Regions from separate parts of the Bacillus sp. GW823-FHT06A11 genome, predicted to be linked through region 4. Evidence: riboswitches for the same ligand, from Rfam matches in the RefSeq annotation. Region 4 holds a riboswitch; each other region holds the start of a gene.
What was found. Region 4 has a riboswitch for S-adenosylmethionine ahead of mtnK (S-methyl-5-thioribose kinase). Riboswitches for the same ligand answer to the same signal wherever they lie in the genome.

Region 1 (3,674 bases), on a different contig from region 4:
TAGGGTATTTCCTCATAGGTTATTATTTAATGACATATGAGAAGAAGGTATCCAAAAGGTTGTTACTATCCATAATCGTTATAGATACATTTTTAATTATATTGGGTACTTGGTATGCAACGGTTAAAATAGGGGAATACTCTGAGGATTTTAAGGCATACGTTAGAGTATTCGAAGTAATGCTTTCAGGTTCAATCTTCTTATTAGTAAAAGAGTATTTTAGAAATTACTCAATGAATCCGTTTATGTTTAAGTGGATACAAATTTTATCTGCTTTTTCATTTGGTGTGTATTTAATGCATAATTTAGTAGTTGTATATATTGGGAATAGATTGAATATTTGGCCAGCGCAATCAATTTGGATGTTATTAGTTGCTTTCATAATAATTACAGTTATAACAATGATAGCAATTATAATTTTTGCAAGTATAAAAATCACATGTTATCCATTAACAGGAATGAGTTTTAAGGAAGCTTCTCGTACATGTAATATTCAATTTTTATGGGGAAATTGGACTCAATCAAAAGATATTAAAAATGATAATGTATCAATGTAAATAATTAGTGAGGTTTTTATAAGTAGAATATGAATTCCTCAAAATAGGGCATGAATAGATGGTAAATATAATATAGTCGAAAAAAATCCTTTTGAATTTTCAAAAGGATTTTTTTCTTTGGACAAACTCTTTTTTGCTAAGTATTTCCGCATATATATTATTCAAACTTGCTAAAATTGTATTATGAATATAAACAGCTGGTATAGTAGCGTTCTTAAAAGAAAGGTCTTTTGTAGCACAAGCATCATGTATAACGGTACATTGAAAGCCAAAATCGAATGCAGCCCTTACTGTAGCATCAATACACATATGAGTCATCATCCCGCATACGACGACATGTTCAATGTCTAAACGCTGTAATTGCTCTAGAAGATTAGTTTCTCGGAAGCTATTTGGATAATGTTTGACTATAACGGTTTCTTCTCTAAGTGGACGTACGCTTTCGTGAATATGTACACCTTCTGTATTAGGTAGGAAAAAAGTAGCGTCATCTTTTATAGCTACGTGCTGGATATGAAAAATAGGTTCGCTGTTTGTTCTAAAGTGTTGTAATAACTGATTAGCATATTCGCTTGCTTCTACTGGATTACGCAATTCCATCTTTCCATTTGGAAAATAATCGTTTTGAATATCGACGAGTAAAAGAGCTGTTTTCATATATTTATCTGCCTCCGAGTTTCATATTCAAATAAATTTATTCAATTTGTAGAGAGGATTCTCCTGTTTAAAAATATGAGGAAGAAGAATTTTAAATAACCTTGAAAGTTACTATTTTCTCATGAATTTTCATCTGAAAATTTTAATAAAGGAATAATTAATATTTTTCTAAAAAATGTATTGACTCTTATTATTCTGAGTTCTATAATGAGAATTAATTAAATGACAATTAAATCGATACATTCTTATCCAGAGAGGTGGAGGGACTGGCCCTACGATACCTCAGCAACGGGTTTTTTAATACCGTGCTAACTCCAGCAAGCCATATAAAGGCTTGGAAGATGAGAAGATGTGAACGAGTACATATAAGTGCTCTCCTTCTTATCTTTATGGTTGATAAGAAGGAGAGCACTTTTTATTTTACCTCGAAAGCTCTACTTCAAGTTTTTACAGCATATAGGAGGGGAAAAATGATTTCTTTTAACAATGTAAGTAAAGTGTATGAATCAGCTGGGCAATCTGTTCATGCGGTGGAGGATGTAACATTATCAGTTGAGAAAGGCGAAATTTTTGGCATTATCGGTTTTAGTGGCGCTGGAAAGAGTACATTATTACGCTTAGTAAATATGTTAGAGAGACCAACGTCAGGAACGATTGCAATAGATGATAAAGATATTACATCATTATCGACGAAAGAATTACGCAAACTAAGACAAAGAATCGGAATGATTTTTCAAAGCTTTAATTTATTTAATTCAAGAACAGTGTTTGGGAATATTGCTTATCCATTAAAGTTAGCGAAATTGCCAAAGAACGAGATAAAGGAACGAGTGAATGAACTGCTGAAGTTTGTAGGGTTAGAAGATAAAGCAAACTATTATCCAGAACAGCTATCAGGGGGACAAAAGCAACGTGTTGGTATTGCTAGAGCACTTGCGACATCGCCAGATATTCTTATATGTGATGAGGCAACATCAGCCTTAGATCCAGAAACGACGACAGAAATTCTAAACTTATTAAAGAAAGTAAATCGAGAATACAATTTAACAATTCTTCTTATTACACATGAAATGCATGTTGTGAAAGAAATTTGTCACCGTGTAGCTGTAATGGAGAAGGGAAAAGTTATTGAAGAAGGAAAACTGTTCGATGTTTTCACGCAACCAAAAACAAAGACGACTCAAAACTTTGTACGTTCTGTTATTAATGATCATTTACCAGAAAGTGTTCTAGCGAAAATTCAAAATGGTGGTCAAATTTATCGTCTAACATTTACTGGTGAGGAGACAGGGCAGCCGGTACTATCATATATCGCAAAAAACTATAACGTCGATGTAAATGTACTGTACGGAAATATTATTGAACTTCAAAATGTGCTATTTGGAAATCTGCTTGTAGAATTGCAAGGTGAGCAGAGGGAAATTCAAAAAGCATTACAACATCTAAGACTGCAAGTGCAGCTGAAGGAGGTAGAAGCTCATGCGAGTTGATTGGAGTATATTTTGGCCGCGCATACTAGATGCGACGGGGGATACCCTCTTAATGGTAATTGTAACCCTTATATTCGCTACAATTCTTGGTATACCGCTAGGTTTACTTTTATATGTAACGAGAAAAGGAAACTTTTTAGAAAATAAATGGGTCTTTTCTATTCTTAACATCATAATTAATACAATTCGTCCGGTACCATTCATTATCTTTTTAGTAGCGTTAAGTCCACTAACGAGAAGTGTTATCGGAACGACGATTGGAACAGCAGCAGCAATTTTCCCGATGACGTTAGTCGCATCAATTGGTATTGCTAGAATGGTTGAAACAAATCTTGTTTCCGTTCCGAAAGGAGTAATTGAGGCAGCGCAAGCAATGGGCGCCTCGCCAATTAGAATCGTTTTTGAAATCCTTGTACCAGAAGCGTTAGCACCATTAATCTTAGGTATCACATTTATGACAGTTGGTTTAATTGAATTTTCTGCAGTTGCTGGGCTTGTCGGTGGTGGCGGTCTTGGTGACTTGGCAATGACATATGGTTATCAACGTTTTGATACATCAGTTATGTTTGTAACGGTTGTTTTACTTATTATTCTCGTACAGATAGCTCAAAATTTAGGAAACTACTTTGCGAAAGTCTTGTTACGTAGATCATAAAAAGGAAGAGAGGAAAAGAAAATGAAGAAAATTTTAGCATTTGCATTATCAGCGATTGTAGGAGTCTCAGCATTAAGTGGCTGCTCAAGTGGAGACACGGGTGCAGGAGCGAAAGAAAAAGTAGTTCGCGTCGGTGTAACTGGAACGGATGGAGACGCTTGGGAAATTTTGAAGAAAAAAGCTGAAAAAGAAGGGATTAAGATTAAACTGGTGGAGTTCTCTGATTATACAACTCCAAATAAAGCTTTAGCTGATGGAGATATTGAATTAAACTCATTTCAGCATATTGCTTTCTTAGAGCAATTTAAAAAAGAG
Region 2 (3,674 bases), on a different contig from region 4:
TCTGGCGTTTGTTCACCAGCAATTTTTTTGTATAAAAATCGTACTTGAACCTTACCTACTTCAGCTGGATCAGTTGCAGCTGTAGCAGTCCAAGGTGAGTTTTCTTTTTGCATGAGTTGTAAATCCTCATTACTTAAGTCAATGCCATATACTTTTATATCTGTACGACCAGCTTGTTCAAGTGCTTTAACAGCCCCTTTAGCAAACTCATCCCACGAAGCGAAAATAGCTTGTAAATCGCCTTTTTTCGGATATTTCTTTAGTAAAGCTTCTACTTGTGTTTGTGTATCGAGCGGTGTGTTATTACTAGCAGTACCGAATCTTGCAACTTCTTTTATATTTGGATACCGTTTATAAAAAGCATCAATGATAACATTGCGACGTTCCATTGGAGCAAATCCGCCGACCCATACAACTGCGATATTTCCTTGTCCATTCAAATCTTCCGCTAACGTTTTTAATGATTTCCATGCAAGACTATAGTCATCTTGATCAATAATTGTCACACCTGGCAAGCGTAGATCGTTATCGAACGCAACTACGGGAATGTTCGCCTGTAACGCTTTTTCTACTCCAGGTTTTAGTGCTTCAGAACGGCCATGATCAATTAAAATACCATCCACTTTTGAATTAATAGCAGTATCTAAATTTGCAGCCATTTTTGCTAAATCGTTATCAGAATTGTAGACTTGTACACTGCCGCCAAATAGCTCAACTTGTTTTTTGACACCCTCAATATATTGAGAGGAAAAAGTTCCGATGGACATTTGCATAATTAATGCGATTTTTAATGGCTTCTTCATTTGGCTTGGAATTTCTGTATGTAATTGATTTTCTACCGTTGTAGTCGCCTTTCTCACAGTTTGTTGCTTTTGTGAAGAGATAGCATCTTGTTCATTTGTACAAGCCGCTAATGTAAATAAGAGAAAAATAAGTACGATGGAACATAATTTTTTCATAAAAAAATCCCTCCTAAACTAAGAAGAGAGAGGAGGGAGTGAAAATAAAAAACGCCTTTTCATATAGAAAAGACGCCTTATCATATTACTCTTATCTTTCAACACAATGTGTTGTAAGAATTAGCACCGTGCCCGTAAATGGGTCGGTTGCCGGGCTTCGTAGGGCTCATCCCTCCACCTGCTCTTGATAAGACATCGAATATTTAACTATTTTGAATTATTCCACAAACAAATGTTGTTGTCAAACAGTATTTATAAAAAAATCCCTCAGGAAGAGGGATTTTAATGTGGTAAGAATATCAATTGATAAGCAAACAAAATTCCAAATACATATACAAGTGGGTGAACAGCACGGAATTTACCTTTTGCTACTTTCATAAGTGGGTATGAAATAAATCCAAGTGCGATACCTGTTGCGATACTTGATGTAAGTGGCATGCTTAAGATTACTAAAAATGCTGGGAATGCTTCATCAAATGCGTCCCAATCGATGTGGCGAACTGAACCCATCATAAGACTACCAACGATAATTAATGATGGTGCAGTAATAGCTGATACACCAGAAACAGCACTTACTAATGGGCCGAAGAATGCTGTTAGTGCGAATAGAACAGCTACTGTAACAGTTGTTAAACCAGTACGACCACCAGCTGCAACACCAGCAGATGATTCAATGTAAGCTGTTGATGGTGTTGTTCCGAACATAGAACCAATAGTTGCTGAGAATGAGTCAGATAGAAGAGCTCGTCCTGCTTTTGGAAGCTTTCCGTCTTTCATAAATCCACCTTGTTGTGCAACGCCAAGTAATGTACCTGTTGTATCGAATAGTGTAACAAGGAAGAATGAGAATACAACGCCATATAATCCGTAGTTAATTACGTCAGATACAGCAGTAATTGGATTTGAAACGATAATTCCTTCTGGTAATCCAGGCATTGATGTAACACCGTTTGAGAATGTTAACTGTCCTGTGAAGAAAGCGATAATACCAGTTAAGAGCATACCGATAAATAGTGCGCCATTTACATTTAAAGACATAAGAACAATAGTAATTCCAAGTCCAGCTAGTGCCAGTAGAACTGGAGCAGAGTGAAGATCACCAAGTCCAACTAAGTTTGCATCATTTTTTGTAACGATACCTGTTAAACGTAAACCGATAAAGGCGATGAAAAGACCGATACCAGCAGTAATTGCATGTTTTAAGTTTTCAGGAATTGCTTCCATTAATTTTGTACGGAAAGATGTAAATGATAGCAAAATTAAAATCATACCTGCTACGAATACAGCAGAGAATGCAATTGCGAAAGTCATGCCTTCATGTGCTTTTACAACAGAGTAAGAGAAGTAAGCATTTAATCCCATACCTGGCGCGATTGCGATTGGTAAGTTTGTAAAGATTGCCATAAATAATGTTCCGACAACAGCAGCAATAATTGTTGCTGTAAATGCTTGTTCAAATGGAACACCTGCATCTCCAAGGATAACAGGGTTTACGACAATGATATATGCCATTGTTAAGAAGGTAATAATACCTGCCATAATTTCAGTTTTAATAGAAGTTTTATGTTTTGAAAGGTTAAACATATAAACATCCTTTCTGTTTACGAATAATTTTCACAACAGTTATATATAATATTCGTTTTTTAACTATTTTGCAATAGTTTTGCATAAAAAGTTTATAACAATTCATATTTTGTGTCTTAAATTCGAATATTAATCGTAAACCAATGTGTGAATTTCAGCTTTTTATTGTGCACATGCTAAGAAAAAGGAGTTGAAAGTAGTCTATGCCACAGCAAAAAAACTTTGTAACAATGCCAGCGCAACATCAAAATAAACAGCCGGGGATTGAATCATTAATGAATCCACTTCCGCAGTTTGAAGATCCAAATTATAAAGGAAGTGAAAAGTTAAAAGGAAAGAATGTGTTAATTACGGGAGGAGATAGCGGAATTGGACGCGCAGTTTCCATCGCTTTTGCAAAAGAGGGAGCAAATGTTGCGATTGCTTATTTAGATGAGGAAGAAGATGCTAATGAGACGAAGCAATATGTTGAGAAAGAAGGTGTAAAGTGTGTATTGTTGCCGGGTGATTTAAGTGATGAACAGCATTGTAAAGATGTTGTTCAAGAGACCGTCCAGCAGCTAGGTAGTTTACAGGTTTTAGTAAATAATGTCGCGCAGCAATATCCGCAGCAAGGACTAGAGTATATTACAGCAGAACAGCTAGAAAAGACTTTTCGTATTAATATTTTTTCTTATTTTCACGTTGCGAAAGCCGCACTTTCTCATTTAAAGCAAGGGGATGTCATTATAAATACCGCGTCTATCGTTGCATACGAAGGAAATGAAACTTTAATTGATTATTCCGCAACGAAAGGAGCAATCGTAGCTTTTACAAGATCACTTTCACAATCGTTAGTGCAAAAAGGGATTCGTGTAAATGGTGTTGCACCAGGACCGATTTGGACACCACTTATTCCATCGAGCTTTGATGAGAAGAAAGTCTCTCAGTTTGGGAGCAATGTCCCTATGCAAAGACCTGGTCAACCATATGAATTAGCGCCGGCATACGTATACTTAGCGTCTGGCGATTCATCTTATGTTACTGGACAAATGATACATGTAAATGGGGGCGTTATTGTAAATGGATAGTTTTCATTTATAAGAGCAAAGTAATGTTAATTCCACTTATTATAGTGAGCGCTAGGGGGGA
Region 3 (3,674 bases), on a different contig from region 4:
TTTCGCCAATAAGCGAGAAAACAATAATTAGCAATAACGTCACTGTTCCTAAAACTGCGATTGGATTCGATATAAACTTACGAAACACTTCTTTCTTTCTGCTAATTGTTTGCTGATTTTTATTTATCGTTAATTCTTTTTTCTCTTCTTTCGTTAATAACTGTTCATTAATCTCATAAGCTCCCATTTAAATATCCCCCCTCCTTATGTAATAGAACGAATACGCGGATCAACAATGCGATGAATAATATCTGTAATGAAAATACAAGCAATTAATAATGCACTATAGAAAATCGTTGTTCCCATAATCACCGGATAGTCTCGGTTAAAAATACTATCTACAAAATATTTTCCTAGGCCAGGAATTGAAAAGATTTTTTCAATAACGAAAGTCCCTGTTAAGAGTCCAGCCATTAACGGTCCAACAAATGTAAGTACTGGAACAATCGCATTTCGAAGAGCGTGTCTTATAATAATCTTCTTAATTGGTATACCTTTTGCTCTTGCTAGCTTAATATAATCACTCTGCAGTACTTCGATCATATTAGAACGAACAAACCTTGTAATAACTGCGATTGGCCCTAACGCTAATGCAAAGGATGGCAATACCGTATGTTCGAATGTTCCCCAAGAGGCTACTGGTAAAAACTCAAATTGGATAGCGAATACTTGTATAAATAGTGGCGCTAAAATAAAACTTGGAATAGAAATACCTAAAATTGCGAGCAAACTCACACTATAGTCAATTACTCTCCCATGATAGAGAGCAGCAAATGTCCCTGCCGCAATTCCTACTAACAATGAAATAACAAGTGCTTGTAGACCAATAATTGCTGATGGACCAAAGCCAGTTGTTATAATTTCTGATACACCTTGCCCGGTTGATTGAACAGATTCACCAAAATCAAAATGAACTACACCGTCTAAATAAGCAACATATTGATTCCATAACGGTTCATCAAGGTGATACTTCGCTCTCATGTTTTGGATCACTTCTTCAGGAAAGATTTTTGCATCTGATGAAAATGGATCTCCCGGAATAATATGCATAATTAGAAATGTCACTGTCGTAATAACCCATAGTGTGAACACCATAACCGATAATTTTTTAATTACATACACTTCAATAACCCCCTAAACACATGGATTTACTTTGTTTTATGAACGTACTTTTTCCATTACTCCCTTTTCTCTTTTTAGAATACAAAAAGCCTTGATCTTAAAAAATAAGATCAAGGCTTAACAAACAAAGGCCCATCACTTATCTTTCAAGACTTGCTTGCTGGAATTAGCACGGTGTTCCTATTACAGAACCCGCTGCTGAGGTGTCATAGGGCCAGTCCCTCTACCTCTCTGGATAAGTAAATTGCTATATTATTATTTGGTTCAAATTGTATATTTCGAATTATAATTCTGAAAAATTGAAAAGTCAATCAGATTGGATAAATTTAGAAAAATCAGTTTTTAATTCATTTATCGAAATTACAGTTTTCGGCTTATAATAAAAAGAAATGATGTTAAAGGGGTTATAAGATGGACCCCTTACTTCTTGCTACTATAGGATTAACCTTAACAATCGTTATACTTGTCATCATCGGCTCCTATAAACGCTTTATTAAAAAGAAACGTATTACTTCTTTTTATACTCCTTTCGATAATATTACCGGGCAAACTATTTCCGAATTTCACGAAGAACAGAAAATATTAGTATCTGAGGATGAAGACGGAGATGGCAAGAAGAAAAAATAACCCTGCACAGGCAAGGTTATTTTTTCGTTTCTGCTTGAAAACGTTTATAGTATGTCGATGCTGTTGCAAAATTAATTTCTATATCACGAATCAACGATGAATCTTCTTCTTTAGCTAACTTCTGTAATTTTTTCATCGCTTGTTCTGATTCATTCAAGAAACCAATATATACCTCATGTTCTTGCTCTTTCGACTTCGGAACACGAATTTCTTTACGTATATGATCAATATCTTCTAACATGCTCGTTGTTACCTTTTGCACGTCTTCTTTATATGTAGCATTCGTTATTTCCTTACCGCCCTTTTCTTTTGCCACTTCAAATAACTGCAGTGCTTTATTAATTTCTTTATTCATTTTTATATCGTATTTTTCATGTACTGCAAGGTATTCTTTCATCTCTTCTGTTTGTTCAGTAGATTGCTCTACCTTTTCTTTCGGTTCTTTCGTATCTTTATTTCCATTACATCCTGCTAGAAGGATCATACTTCCCATTACAGCAATACCCAAAACCTTCTTCATCTCTTCTTCTCCTTTTATCTACAGCTATTACTCATTATAGTTTCTTTTATCTCCACTTGTTATTATACCGAGAACGCCCTACTTTTTACACTTAAGACGACATCGTAATATATATACCAACATGTTTGTCACAGTATCGTCACTTTATACAAATAACTTTTGCAATGCTTTACTACATCACCTTACAAAACTGTAAGCACACATAAAGAACAAACCATGCTAGACTTACATATGCATAACGCAAACATATGTAAGGTTTTAAGGAGAATCATCTATGTACAACACAATGCCTTTTATGGGAGAAGATATTCGTGTCCTTATTCGCGAAAAATCACTTCATATCGAAAATACAGAGAGCCTTCGCCGCGTATTAAAGAAGAAGCATGCTCCATTTAAGTTAGCTCAATATTTAAAACAACAACATACAAATCAATTTCATACCGCGCTAAATATATCGGATAAATCATTAACAATCGAAATCATCGGTCATGTCTACATTGGAAACTTTGCAGATACCTTAAAGGAAATCCCACGTATACCGAAGATTGCTCCTATTATCGTTAAAAAAGCGTATAAAATTACTGACCATACCGATATTATCGACTGTGGGGAAAAAGAAGTCGATAGTAATCGCTGGGTGTGGGATAAACTTGCTGTTTTATATGATACGATCATGAATAATATGTATGAGATATTTCAAAGAAATGAAAAAAAGAACTGATTCAAACATTCCCTTTGAATCAGTTCTTTTTTGTTAAGCCTCTAAATTTTGTCTTTGTTGCAGTTCAAACTGCTTCTCACTTCTTCTGGCCATAAATAGATAACATAATACTGCTCCTACTTCACAAAGCGCAATAACAACACCCATCGGTAACGCTGTATTACTCCCACCAATACCTACTAGCGGAGCGACAAGCGCTCCTGAAATGAACTGTAATAAGCCTAATAAAGCTGACGCTGTTCCTGCAGCTTGCTTCTGATTTCTCATCGCTAATGAGAACCCAGTTGTTGATACAACCCCGACACTTGATACAACAAGGAATAACGAACATAAAACACCGATTAAACCTATTCCTAGTACGATTGTCAGTAGTAAAGATAGGCCACCAACAGCTGCGATAATAATACCAGCAACAAATAATGTCTTCTCATTCACTTTCCCCGCTAAACGACCCGTTACCTGACTAGCAATAATAATACCGATGCCGTTAATCGCAAAGAATAAACTAAATTGCTGTGGTGATGCTCCGTATATGTTCTGCAACACAAATGGTGAGCCCGAAATGTATGCAAACATTGCCGCTGTTACTAATCCTTGTGACAATGCATATCCCATAAACAGACGGTCCTTTAACAATTTTCCGTACGTCGCCAAAGTCCCTGACAAACCACCCGTTTCTCTTTC
Region 4 (3,674 bases):
TTTGCTCAAGAAGAGCAAACTTTATTTTTTATTGCGAGGATCTTCGTACTTTAGTAATTGCCGCGGGAGCTTCTCAATTGCAACAATTACCCCCTCTAATTTACTTTCAATACGGTGGAGTAAATATAATGTTACAACAATTGGAAACCCTACATTACCTATCATCTTGATCCACTCTTCCATCCTCTTCTCCTCCTTTCATTATATAAGTAAGAGAAAACAATGCATTTAGGCATAAAAAAACAAGCTATTATGTATTAGCCTGTTTTTCAAATAATGATGCAATTTCTCGTTTATAATCCCCGCTTATAATACCTTTCTCAGTAATAATTCCTGTAATTAATTCGTTCGGTGTTACGTCAAATGCAGGGTTATAAACATTCGTTCCAATTGGTGCTACTTGTTTTCCAAAGATTTTCGTAACTTCTGTTTCATCTCTTTCTTCAATAATTATTTCGGCTCCAGTTTCTTTCGTAACATCAAATGTTGACAGTGGCGCAGCAACATAAAATGGGATATCAAAGTGCTTTGCTAAAATAGCTAAATTCATTGTCCCTATTTTATTTGCCGTATCTCCATTTGCGACAATTCGATCCGCCCCTACAATAATTGCATTTATTTCTTTCGTTTGAATAGCATGAGCTGCAGTATTATCTGTAATAAGGGTCACATCAATATTTGCTTGCTTCAATTCCCAGGTCGTTAAGCGACCACCTTGTAAAACTGGTCTCGTTTCACACGCATATACATGTAGACGCACACCTTTCTCTTTTCCAATATAAAAGGGAGCTAATGCAGTTCCATATCTGGCAGTTGCGATACTTCCAGCGTTACAGATTGTTAAAATATTATCGCCATCTTTAAAACATGTTAACGCATATTCCCCAATATTTCGGCACACCTCTTCATCTTCCTGCTGAATGCGAAGCGCTTCTTCTTCTAATGTTTTTTGTGCTTCTTTTATTGTAGTAATCTCTCGAATAGATTCTCTCATACGATCAATTGCCCAAAATAAATTTACTGCTGTCGGGCGTGACGTTCCTAAATAATTACAATCTCTATTAAACTTCTTTTGAAATTCTTCAATATGTACAGTGTTATATTTTTTTGATGCAAGCGCCAAGCCAAATGCAGCTACAATTCCAATTGCAGGCGCTCCTCGTACTTCTAACATTACGATACTTTTCCAAACCTCTTCAATAGTCGTCAATGTTTTGTATTCTGTGCTATGCGGCAATTTCGTTTGATTTAATACCGCAATTGCATCACCTTTCCAGCTTACAGATCTCGGAACAGTAACAATTGTACTCACGCTTTTACGCCCCCTGAAACTGTCTGTTGAAATAATGTTCGAAACAGTTGAATATCAGCACTTTTAGATTCATATTTTATTAGTTCTTTACCTAAGGATAGCGCTTGTTTCTTAGCTTGAATTCTTGTTTCTTTATTTTCTATTTCATCTAAATCTGCTACATGAGCTAAACCAATTGTTCTACGAATCAGTTCACATCCGGCAAATCCAACTGCATCAGTAAAGATATTTTGCAAAATAATTGGTAACCATTGTTTTTCTTTCGTATATGCTTCTACACCTTCTCCAATCCATAATTTTGTAAAATTTTCTACAAAATAACTCCACGTCTTTTCTATATGGAAAAATAGTACACTTCTTTTTTCTTCTTCTCTAGATAAAGCATTTAGTAATAGATTTGCAATAAATTGACCTATGTCAAATCCAAATGGGCCATATGTCGCAAATTCTGGATCAATCACTTTCGTTTCAGAAGGTGACGAAAAAATACTACCAGTATGTAAATCACCATGAATAAGAGTTTCTTTTCTTGTTAAGAACTTATATTTATATTGTGCTACTTTTAGTTTTAAAGTTTTATCACTCCAAAGTTCATCAACCACTAGCTGTAAATCTGGCTCATAATCATTTGTATCATAATGTCCAAACGGATCTGTAAACACTAATTCCTCTGTAATTTTACAAAGGTCCGGATTTACAAAGGTACCTTCTAGTACCCTCTTCTCTTCTGATTGTAAACCAAAATCTGAAGTGTAAAATAAAACATGTGCTAGAAAACGGCCGATATGCTGGGATAAAAGCGGATATTCTTCTCCGTCTATTAATCCTTTTCTTGTAATTGTTAGTCTTGATAAGTCTTCTATTACCGTTATCGCTAACTCTTCATCATGACTGTACACTACTGGAACATAATCCGGTACATACTGTGCAAAAATTTGTAATGCCTTGCTTTCAATCGTTGCTCTTTTTATAGACAATGGCCAGCTTTCACCAACTACTTTCGCATAAGGCAGTGCTTGTTTTATTATAATTGATTTCTCTCCATCATCTAATTTGAACACGTAATTTAAGTTTCCGTCTCCAATTTCATGACAAACGACATTTGCCTTTGCTTCAAAATAGCCATGATCTTTCGCATATTGTACAGCTGTTATTTCTGTTAATGAATAATATCCCATCGTCTTCTCCCCCTTTTTAAATTCAGAGGTTTTTCTAACATAGAAAAACCTCTTTCCACTAAGAAAGAGGTTTGAAGTTTATCTTCTCCCCTCTTATCTGCCAGAAAGTTTTACTTTCTGCTGGAATTAGCACCGTGCCTTTTGGCGTAATAAACGCCCCATTTCACAATGGTATTACGGTCGGTTGCTGGGCTTCATCGGGCCAAATCCCTCCACCTGCTCTTGATAAGAGTTGTATAATTTTTTGAATTTTTAACTTTATGTTGAAGACTATACCAAGAATAAAAATCACTTGTCAACATTTTATTTGTATAATTCTGGACGGCGATCCGCAAAAACTGGAATTCCTTTACGTACTTCTTTAATTTTCTCGAATTCAAGCTCTCCAAATAAAATTGATTCCTCTTCATTCGCCTCTACTACAACTTCACCCCAAGGGTCCACAATTAAAGAATGACCCGCAAATACATTATTTGGATCCTTTCCCGCTCTATTACATGCAACAACATAACACTGATTTTCAACTGCTCTTGCTTGCAATAGCAAACGCCAATGTGCTAAACGAACTAATGGCCATTCAGCTACAACAAATAATACTTTTGCCCCTTTAGCAGTATGGACACGCATCCACTCTGGAAAACGAATATCATAACAAATTGTTCCAGCGCATTCAACATCATCCAGCTTAAATTCGCCCGTACCATTACCGGCTATTAAATATTTATGTTCATCCATAAGCTGAAATAAATGTACTTTACTATATTCGTTGACTAGCTGTCCTTCATTATTTACAACATACATCGTATTTGTAACGCCTTGCTCTGTTTGCTTTGCTATAGAACCACCAACAATATGTACATCATATTGCTTCGCCCATTCTATTAACTTTTCTTTCGTTTCCACTCCATCCCTATCTGCAATTTCAGAAAGTCTCGTTAAATCATATCCTGTTGTCCATAGTTCTGGTAAGACGATAACATCTGGCCTTTCCTTCATAGCTTCGCTTATTTTATTTTTAGCATTCTCAATATTTTTTTCTACATCTCCAAAAACAATATCCATTTGAATACATGCGACTTTCATTTTTTCAGCCCCATTCTTATTTTTTTCTTTACAAAATACTGGAAAGATTATATCATTTGTCACTAGAATTGTAACAACTTTCAAAAGAGGTGGAAAGTATG

Region 1: it holds a riboswitch for S-adenosylmethionine, as region 4 does, so the genes downstream of both, AC1Q8L_RS24990 (methionine ABC transporter ATP-binding protein) here and mtnK (S-methyl-5-thioribose kinase) in region 4, are expected to answer to the same signal.
Region 2: it holds a riboswitch for S-adenosylmethionine, as region 4 does, so the genes downstream of both, AC1Q8L_RS08310 (sugar ABC transporter substrate-binding protein) here and mtnK (S-methyl-5-thioribose kinase) in region 4, are expected to answer to the same signal.
Region 3: it holds a riboswitch for S-adenosylmethionine, as region 4 does, so the genes downstream of both, AC1Q8L_RS27815 (ABC transporter permease) here and mtnK (S-methyl-5-thioribose kinase) in region 4, are expected to answer to the same signal.

The regions. Positions count from the first base shown of each region.
Region 1 covers NZ_JBXAHS010000007.1:28,231-31,904, forward strand. Annotated here, with positions in the region: gene AC1Q8L_RS24980 (acyltransferase) at 1-557, shown strand, start outside; gene AC1Q8L_RS24985 (cysteine hydrolase family protein) at 657-1,214, opposite strand; SAM riboswitch class I at 1,457-1,562, shown strand; gene AC1Q8L_RS24990 (methionine ABC transporter ATP-binding protein) at 1,685-2,704, shown strand; gene AC1Q8L_RS24995 (methionine ABC transporter permease) at 2,694-3,359, shown strand; gene AC1Q8L_RS25000 (MetQ/NlpA family ABC transporter substrate-binding protein) at 3,381-3,674, shown strand, end outside.
Region 2 covers NZ_JBXAHS010000001.1:1,641,261-1,644,934, reverse strand. Annotated here, with positions in the region: gene AC1Q8L_RS08310 (sugar ABC transporter substrate-binding protein) at 1-959, opposite strand, end outside; SAM riboswitch class I at 1,048-1,153, opposite strand; gene AC1Q8L_RS08305 (NCS2 family permease) at 1,242-2,543, opposite strand; gene AC1Q8L_RS08300 (SDR family oxidoreductase) at 2,747-3,613, shown strand.
Region 3 covers NZ_JBXAHS010000010.1:24,154-27,827, reverse strand. Annotated here, with positions in the region: gene AC1Q8L_RS27820 (ABC transporter permease) at 1-187, opposite strand, end outside; gene AC1Q8L_RS27815 (ABC transporter permease) at 205-1,122, opposite strand; SAM riboswitch class I at 1,259-1,364, opposite strand; gene AC1Q8L_RS27810 (DUF3951 domain-containing protein) at 1,534-1,749, shown strand; gene AC1Q8L_RS27805 (hypothetical protein) at 1,766-2,269, opposite strand; gene AC1Q8L_RS27800 (hypothetical protein) at 2,544-2,990, shown strand; gene AC1Q8L_RS27795 (multidrug effflux MFS transporter) at 3,024-3,674, opposite strand, start outside.
Region 4 covers NZ_JBXAHS010000002.1:726,307-729,980, reverse strand. Annotated here, with positions in the region: gene AC1Q8L_RS12385 (YvrJ family protein) at 22-183, opposite strand; gene mtnA (S-methyl-5-thioribose-1-phosphate isomerase) at 251-1,312, opposite strand; gene mtnK (S-methyl-5-thioribose kinase) at 1,309-2,490, opposite strand; SAM riboswitch class I at 2,581-2,722, opposite strand; gene AC1Q8L_RS12370 (carbon-nitrogen family hydrolase) at 2,794-3,657, opposite strand; gene AC1Q8L_RS12365 (pyridoxal phosphate-dependent aminotransferase) at 3,672-3,674, shown strand, end outside.